2 regions of the Streptomyces sp. NPDC002513 genome follow, and region 1 is predicted to be linked to the other one. Evidence: riboswitches for the same ligand, from Rfam matches in the RefSeq annotation. Region 1 holds a riboswitch; the other holds the start of a gene.
What was found. Region 1 has a riboswitch for cobalamin ahead of ACWD5Q_RS20310 (cobalamin biosynthesis protein). Riboswitches for the same ligand answer to the same signal wherever they lie in the genome.
Positions count from the first base shown of each region.

Region 2: linked by a shared signal. The riboswitch ahead of ACWD5Q_RS23925 (ribonucleoside-diphosphate reductase subunit alpha) and the one ahead of ACWD5Q_RS20310 (cobalamin biosynthesis protein) in region 1 are both predicted to bind cobalamin.

Region 1 covers NZ_JBSFXK010000030.1:9,801-14,203, reverse strand. The annotation lists gene ACWD5Q_RS20315 (cobyric acid synthase) at 1-1,383, opposite strand, end outside; gene ACWD5Q_RS20310 (cobalamin biosynthesis protein) at 1,380-2,348, opposite strand; cobalamin riboswitch at 2,455-2,597, opposite strand; gene ACWD5Q_RS20305 (DUF397 domain-containing protein) at 2,631-3,107, shown strand; gene ACWD5Q_RS20300 (hypothetical protein) at 3,376-3,840, opposite strand; gene ACWD5Q_RS20295 (helix-turn-helix domain-containing protein) at 3,886-4,403, opposite strand, start outside.
Region 2 covers NZ_JBSFXK010000040.1:9,664-14,066, forward strand. The annotation lists gene ACWD5Q_RS23925 (ribonucleoside-diphosphate reductase subunit alpha) at 1-1,550, opposite strand, end outside; cobalamin riboswitch at 1,670-1,793, opposite strand; gene ACWD5Q_RS23930 (GNAT family N-acetyltransferase) at 1,856-2,359, opposite strand; gene mctP (monocarboxylate uptake permease MctP) at 2,432-4,060, opposite strand; gene ACWD5Q_RS23940 (DUF3311 domain-containing protein) at 4,057-4,323, opposite strand.

The DNA of each region.
Region 1 (4,403 bases):
GCGCAGCGCGGCGAACGACGTTCCGGCGGCCGGCACGAACCGGCGGCCCGCGGCGGCCGCCACCTCACGCAGGAACGCCCGCCGGAAACCGTCCGACTCCAGGGAGCCGTGCCAGTGCGTGCCCCAGCTCTGGCCGAGCCGGCAGCCGTCCAGGAAGGGCTCACCGCCCGTCACCTCGGCGACCCCGTGGTGGATCTCGTAGCCCTCGACCCGCTCGCCGAGCGCCTCGCCGACCGGCCGGGCCAGGGTCTTCTCGCGGGCGAACCGCACCCGCACGGGAAGCACCCCGAGCGCGTCCACCCGCCCCCGGCGGCTCTCGACGTCGTCCTCGATGTGCTCGCCGAGGATCTGGAAACCGCCGCAGACGCCGAGGATCGGGCGCCCCTCGGCGGCCCTGCGGGCAAGGGCCTGCGCCAGCCCCCGCTCGCGCAGCCACTCCAGGGCCCGGACCGTGCCCCGGGTGCCCGGGACGACGACGAGATCGGCGTCGGCCAGCTCCTCGGGCCGGTCCACGAACCGCACGACGACGCCCGGCTCGGCGGCCAGGGCGTCGACGTCGGTGAAATTGGACATGAGCGGGATCGCGCACACGGCGACCCGCAGCACGTCCTCGCCGACGGGCGCGGCCACCGCCGACTCGCGCACAGCGCCCCGCAGGGACACCCGCAGCCCGTCCTCCTCGTCGATCCCGAGGCCGTGCCGGAACGGCAGCACTCCGTACGTCCGCCGCCCGGTGAGCCCGTGCAGCATGTCGAGCCCCGGTTCCAGCAGGGAGACGTCCCCGCGGAACTTGTTCACCAGGAACCCCGCGACCAGCTCCTGGTCCTCGCGGGAGAGCAGGGCGACGGTCCCGAAGAAGGAGGCGAACACCCCGCCGCGGTCGATGTCGCCGACGACCAGCACGGGCAGCCGCGCGGTGCGGGCGATGCCCATGTTCACGATGTCCGTCCGCCGCAGATTGATCTCGGCGGGACTGCCGGCCCCTTCACAGATCACCGCGTCATACGTGCCCCTCAACTCGGCGAGGCAGTCGAGGACCGTGCCGAGGAGCCGCTGCTGCCGCCCGCCGTGGTAGCCGCGCGCGCTCAGCTCGCCGACCGGCTTGCCGAGCAGCACGACCTGGCTGCTCTGCTCACCGCCCGGCTTGAGCAGCACGGGGTTCATGAGCGCGGTCGGCTCGACACGGCAGGCCTGCGCCTGCATGGCCTGGGCCCGCCCGATCTCGGCGCCCTCGCGCGTGACGAACGAATTCAGGGACATGTTCTGCGCCTTGAACGGCGCGACCTTGACGCCCTGCCGCACCAGCCAGCGGCAGATCCCGGCCGTGATGACGCTCTTGCCCGCGTCGGAGGTGGTGCCGGCGACAAGGAGACCGCCGCTCATGAGGTACGTCCCTTCGCGAGAAACCTTCGGGTGAACCGCCGGGCGACGAGACGGCCGGCGACCGTGACGCCGAGCGCGAGCGCGGTCACCCGGCGGGAGAGCCGCACCGCCCGCTCGATGTCGTCGGCGCGCACGGCGCGCCCAGGCGCATTGAGCAGCGGCCGGTGCTCGACGCGCCCCCCGTACGACAGCGTGCCGCCCAGCCGCACCCCGAGCGCCCCCGCGAACGAGGCCTCCACGGGACCGGCGTTGGGGCTCGGGTGCCGTCCGGCGTCCGCTCGCCAGGCGCGCAGGGCTCCCCGCCGGTCCGGGCCCGTCGCCGCCGCGAGGAGCGCGGTCAGCCGGGCCCCGGGCCAGCCCGCGAGGTCGTCGAGGCGCGCCGAGGCCCAGCCGTAGCGCCGGTGGCGCGGCGACTTGTGCCCGACCATGGCGTCAAGGGTGTTGACGGCCCGGAAGCCGACCAGCCCGGGAACCCCGCCCACGGCTCCCCACACCAGCGCGCCCACCACGGCGTCCGAGGTGTTCTCGGCGACGGACTCGACCACGGCCCGGGCGATCCCGTCGGCGTCGAGCGCCTGAGGATCCCGCCCGCACAGATGCGGCAGCCGCGCCCGGGCACCCTCGACGTCCCCGGCCGCGAGGGCGTGCCCGATCACCCGGGCCTCACGCGCCAGCGAAGTCCCCCCGACGACGGCCCAGGTGGCGGCGGCGGTCAGCGCGACGGACGCGGTACGGGAGCGACGCACGGCCGACGCGGCGAGCACCGCGGGCGCCACGGCACCTCCCACGCACACGGCGGTGTGCAGCGCGCCCCATCCCCGGTCGTCCCGCCACAGCACCCGCTCCACGGCACCCGCGGCCCGCCCGAACGCGGCGACCGGATGCCCCCGGCGCGGATCGCCGAGCAGCAGGTCGCCGAGGAGGCCGGCGGCGGCGCCGTACGCGAAGACGCGATCGGCATCCATCGGCTCAGCCGAGCGTGCGGGAGGGCAGAATCCGGGTACGGGTACGGGACCTCGAACGGCAGCCGCGCATGGCGATATGTCCTCACTCAGGGTGTCCACGCCCTGGTTCGACGAGACCGGCGGTGAGAGTTCCTGGCTCCCGGGGCATGGGATGCCCCGGTGACAGTGGCGGGACCGCGCCGGAATCGCACCGGCTTCCTCTCCTGCCGCCGTAGTGGCCCCGGCAGTCCACCACGCCCCCCGAACACCCGTCAACTGGCTCTTGACCTGCGATGCTGCGGTGTGCCGAGGCCCACACCGCTGAAATATCGTCAGCCGCTGGAATCGGCGCTATCTGTTCTCTTTCCCGGCGGGGAACCGGGGAAGACTCAGGGGAACGGCAGCACGAACGCGGAGAGCGCCGACGAGCGGCATTGGGTGATTCGTTGCGGGGAGACGACCCTGGTGTGGCCGGCCTTCGCTGCCCCGGCAGCGGTGGGGCACGGCGCTCGGGAGCGTCGCGGTGAGGACGCCGGTGTCGGTGCGCTGACTGGTGAGACGGAGGTCGGTGTGGTCGGCAGGGTGGCGTTGGGGCGTGTGTGGCGCAAGAGCAGTCATTCGGGAGGTGACAACACCGACTGTGTCGAAGTGGCCGTCCAGGGGGCGCACGTTCTGGTGCGTGACTCGAAACGGCGTACCGGGCCGGTGCTCGTCTTTCGCCGTACCGCGTGGTGTGGTTTGCTGGCTGGACTTAAGGACCCGGCAGTGGACGGTTTCTGAAGGTCCGTCCAGAGGACGGGAGGAACCCGCATGGGGGACGGTGCTAGGGAAGTCCCGGAGCGCGCGGGAGGTTCCCGCACCCCGCGATCCGCGCTGTGGGCGGCGGCCCCGCTGGCGCTCTTCTCCCTGACCACGGGGGTGTTCGCGGTGGGTGTCGGCGCGCTCGCCGCACTGCTCGTGCCGGGGTCCACGGCACGAGTCCTCGTCTGGCTGGTGGTGACGATCGTCGCGGCGGCCTGCGCCGGTCTCTGGTGGGGCCTCACCCCGGTCACGGAACGTCTCCGTGTTCTCGGCGTTCTCGGCGTTCTCGGCCGGGCTGCGGCGACGGGTCGTCCACGGGGCTCGGGGACCCGCTGACCTCCGCGACGCGCGCCGCTTCCGGGCGGCCGCGCAGCGCCCGGCCGACCCGTGCGGCGAGGGCGGTGACGACGGCCGCGCCGAGCGCTCCGAGCACCGTCTCGGTCAGGGGGGTCAGGGCGTCCGGCCCGAGGTGGGGCGCCACCCGGGCCGACACGGCGACGCACAGCAGCAGCACGCTGCCGCACGTCGTGCCCAGCAGCAGACGGGTCGCGGACGGGCGTGTTCCGCCCTCGCCGGAGGAGTCCCTCTCCTCCGCGAGGGGCCCCGCCCCGGCCGGGGCGGAACCCGCGGGGGAGCCGGGCGGGTCACCCGCCGCCGGGAAGCGGAACGCGCGTAGCTGCCTGTACCACGCAAAGAACCCGAGGACCGCCATGGGTCTTTCCTCCCCGTTGTCCGCCCGGGCTGTCCGTCCCGGGCTTCAGTTGTTGTCGAGACTCTCCTTGACCGCGTCGATCAGCTCGATCATCCGGTCGCCCTCGTACGCCTTGGTGCTGATGTCCTCGAAGCATTCCTGGTAGCGGGCCGTGAGGCCGAGGTCGTCACGGTTGGCGACGCTTCCGGTGGCGCCTTCGAGGTAGAGCAGGTCGTCGCCGTCCGTGAAGCCGAGCAGAGTGAAGGACGCGCCCATGCTGTAGTGCGCGCCGGCCGTGAACGGCAGCAGGCGCAGGCTCACCCGGGGATGCCGGGACATCGTCTTGAGGTGTTCCAGCTGCCGGCGCATCACCCCCGGCCCGCCGATGACCCGCCGGACGACCGCCTCGTCCAGGACGATCTGCACGTCCGGGCCGTTGTCCCCGTCGAAGATCCGTTCCTGGCGGGTCGTGCGCAGCTCCGCCGAGCGACGGGCCAGCTCCCCGTTCTCGCGGGGAGCGAGCTGGGCCAGTGTGTAGTCCTCGATCTGCAGCAGCGAGTAGATGACGGAGGGGTGGTAGAAGC
Region 2 (4,403 bases), on a different contig from region 1:
GCGCCGAGTCCGACCGGGCGCCACTTGGCGTTGGACCGGCCGGCCTGCTCCGTCGGGTAGAAGTTGATGTCGACGACGCGGTCCAGGAAGGTGACGGCGGTGCGGACCGTCTCGTCCAGCCGCTCCCAGTCGATGTCCCCGTCGGCGACGAACGCACCGACGTTGACCGATCCCAGGTTGCAGACCGCCGTCTCCCCGTCGTCGGTGACCTCCAGGATCTCCGTGCAGAGGTTGGAGGAGTGGATGACGTGGCCCGGTTCGGCCGTCTGGTTGGCGGTGCGGTTGGCGGCGTCCTTGAAGGTCATCCAGCCGTTGCCGGTCTGCGCGAGGGTGCGCATCATGCGGCCGTACAGGTCGCGGGCGGCGATGGTCTTCCTGGCGAGGCCGTCCGCCTCGGCCTTGCGGTAGGCGGCGTCGAACTCCTCGCCCCACAGGTCGACCAGCTCCGGCACGTCCGAGGGGGAGAACAGCGACCACTGCTCGTCGGCGCCCACGCGGCGCATGAACTCGTCGGGGATCCAGTGCGCGAGGTTGAGGTTGTGGGTACGCCGGGCGTCCTCGCCGGTGTTGTCGCGCAGTTCCAGGAACTCCTCGATGTCGGAGTGCCAGGTCTCCAGGTAGACGGCGGCCGCGCCCTTGCGCCGGCCGCCCTGGTTCACGGCGGCGACGGAGGCGTCCAGGGTCTTCAGGAACGGGACGATGCCGTTGGAGTGCCCGTTCGTGCCGCGGATCAGCGAACCGCGGGAGCGGACGCGGGAGTAGGCGATGCCGATGCCGCCGGCGTGCTTGGACAGGCGGGCGACCTGGTGGTAGCGGTCGTAGAGGGAGTCCAGCTCGTCCTTCGGGGAGTCGAGGAGGTAGCAGGACGACATCTGGGGGTGCCGGGTGCCGGAGTTGAAGAGGGTGGGGGAGGAGGGGAGGTAGTCGAGGCGGCTCATGAGCCCGTAGAGCGCCGCGACGTCGTCCACCGAGCGGGGCGAGTCGTCCTCGGCGAGGCCGGCGGCGACGCGCAGCAGGAAGTGCTGGGGCGTCTCGACGACCTTGCGGGTGATCGGGTGCCGCAGGAGGTAGCGGCTGTGCAGGGTGCGCAGCCCGAAGTAGCCGAAGCGGTCGTCGGCGCCGGTGTCGACGAGGGTGTCCAGCCGGGCGGCGTGCAGGCGCACGAAGGCGGCGGTCCGGTCGGCGATGAGGCCTTCTCGGTGTCCGACGGCGACGGACTCGGTGAACGACGTGACGCCCTGGGCGGCGGCCTCGGCGCGGATGGTGAGGGTCAGCAGCCGGGCGGCCAGCCGGGAGTAGACGGGGTCCTCGGAGATGAGGCCGGCGGCCGCCTCCGTGGCCAGCTCGCGCAGTTCCGCGGCGTCCGCGCGCGCCGACCGGCCGCGTGCGGCGGCGGCGGCGACCCGGCCGGGGTCGGCGTCGGGGAGGTCGGCGGTCAGCTCGGTCAGGGTCCGCAGCAGCGCGGCACCGGGACCGTCGGTCCCGTCGGTCACCGGGGGCGGCACCGGAGCCGGTGTCGCTGAAACCGGGTCGGCTGGCGCGATGGTCACGTGGGGCTCTCCCTCGCTCGGCACGGGGCCTGGGGAGGGCAGGGGCAGCTCACGAGCGCGCGCGGGCTCGCGTCCACCGGCCCATTCCACGAGGCCCGGACGTCAGCGCCCGAGCCGGTCGGCCGGGCGCGCTGTCGGCAGGTCCTCGGACTGAACAGGCGTGCGTATGCACGCGAGTACACCGTTGCGGGACAGTTCCGGATTCGCACCGGATTCCCCTGCGGCGACAGCGAGCATGAGCATACATCTTGTGCCGGGTCGCGAGGTCACCCCCAGATGTTGTGCCGTGTCGGCTCCGGAGCGTGTCAGAGGGTCAACGCATAGGTGAGCAGCGCGAGGTCGAGATGCGGGAGTGGACTCCAGTCTCGCTCCGGTGTGCGCAGGAAGCCGAGGCGCGCGTAGATGCGGTGGGCGGTGTGCATGGTGGGCTGGGTGGACAGCACCACGCGCCGACAGCCGGGGACCGTACGGGCACGGTCGACGCAGACACGCACCAGGGCCTCGCCGACGCCGCGTCCGCGGGCCGCGTGATCGACGGCCAGCATCCGTATCTCGGCCTCGCCGGGACCGGCGATGTCGGCCATGGGCCCGCCCGCCGGTACGAAGGTGACCCCGCCGAGAACCCGGTCGTCCTCCACGGCGGCCAGCACCTCGGCGGCGCCGGCCCGCTTGGCCACGTCTCTCAGCTCGCCGAGGTAGGCGTCGTTCTCGCCGAAGTCGAGCAGCCCGTCCTGGAGGTAGGCCCGGGCGGTGAGCTCGCCGAGGGCCGCGTATTCCACGGGCAGTGCCTGCCGGATGGTGATGTCCATGAGGGCGAGTGTGCCGGACGGGTACGACAACGGGCCGCCGGATTTCTCCGACGGCCCGTCACCCACGGGTCCCTAATGGGCCGTGCCGGCCGTGGCCGGGGGCAGTTCCGCCCGGACGCCGGGGTCGCCCGCGTCCGCCGTGTAGTCGTCCGGCCTGGTCTCGTCGACGCCCTCGGGGGCCTTCAGGGCCTTCAGGACGAAGGTCAGGACCACCGTGACGAGGACGTTCAACACGAACGCCGTCAGACCGATGTAGCCGATCTCGCCGATGCCCGGGATCTCCTTCGCCGAGCCCCCGAAGTGCGCTTGCGTCGGGGACGCGACACCGTACGCCGCGAGCGTGCCGTAGACCATGCCGACCGCCCAGCCCGCGAGCAGCGCCCAGCGGTGGAACCAGCGGGTGAACAGTCCGCCGACCAGGGCCGGGAAGGTCTGCAGGATCCAGATGCCGCCCAGCAACTGGAAGTTGATGGCGACCGTCTTGTCCATCGTCAGCACGAAGACCAGGGCGCCCACCTTCACCAGCAGCGACACGATCTTGGAGACCCGGGTCTCCTCCTTCGCCGTGGCGTCCGGCTTGATGAAGTCCTTGTAGATGTTGCGGGTGAACAGGTTGGCGGCCGCGATGGACATGATCGCCGCCGGGACCAGCGCCCCGATGCCGATCGCCGCGAACGCCACACCCGCGAACCAGTCCGGGAACATGTTCTCGAACAGCTGCGGAATCGCGAGCTGCCCGTTCTGCACCTTCACGCCCGCCGCGATCGCCATGAAGCCCAGCAGCGCCAGCAGACCCAGCATCAGCGAGTACAGCGGCAGGATCGTGGTGTTGCGGCGGATCACCTCACGGCTGCGCGAGGACAGCGTCGCCGTGATCGAGTGCGGGTACATGAACAGCGCGAGCGCGGAGCCCAGGGCGAGCGTCGCATAGGTCCACTGGCCCGCCTCCGGCGGCGCGAGCGCCCCGCGCGGCTTCCCCGTCAGCGGACTGGTCTGCGCGAACGCATGGCCGGCCTTGGCGAAGATGTCGTCGAAGCCGCCCAGCTTGATCGGGATGTAGATGATCGCCACCGCGATGACGATGTAGATCAGCCCGTCCTTGACGAACGCGATCAGCGCGGGGGCCCGCAGACCCGACGAGTACGTGTACGCGGCCAGCACGGCGAAGGCGATCAGCAGCGGGAGGTCCTTGACGAACCAGTTGGTGTTCTCACCGCCGCCCACGCCCATCACGTCCAGCACGGCCTGGATGCCCACCAGTTGGAGCGCGATGTACGGCATCGTCGCCAGGATGCCGGTGACGGCCACCGCCAGCGACAGCCCCTTGGAGCCGAAGCGGCCGCGCACGAAGTCGGAGGTCGTCACGTAGCCGTGCCGGTGCGACACCGACCACAGCCGGGGCAGGAAGGTGAAGATCAGCGGGTAGACGAGGATCGTGTACGGCACCGCGAAGAAGCCCGCCGCGCCGGCCGCGTAGACCGCCGCCGGCACGGCCACGAAGGTGTACGCCGTGTACAGGTCCCCGCCGAGCAGGAACCAGGTGATCCAGGTGCCGAACGACCGTCCGCCGAGGCCCCATTCGTCGAGGCTGTGCTCGTTCTCGGCCTTGCGCCAGCGCGCCGCCAGGAAGCCCAGCACGGTGACGGCCAGGAAGAAGAAGATGAAGACGCCGAGCGCGACGCCGTTCACTCCGTCCTTCATCGGGACGCACCTCCCCCGTGGCCGGCACGGGCGCGCTGGTCACGCCGCCACAGTTGGTGGGCGGTCACGGTCAGCCCCGTGGAGATCAGCACCCACAGCATCTGGTACCAGTAGAAGAAGGGGATGCCGATGAACGTGGGATCGGTCTTGGCGTAGGAGCCGACCCACAGCATCGCGACAAAGGGTGCTCCTAGGCAGAGGGCGATGACGACGCGCAAGGGTGTCACCCTCGCCGCGCTCGTCCCGTCCGGCTGGTCTGACATCTGGTGGCTCCGTCCCCTCACTGTTCACCTGTGGAATGCGCAGGCAATCTAGGTGACGGTGCCCGAAGGCGGAAGACCTC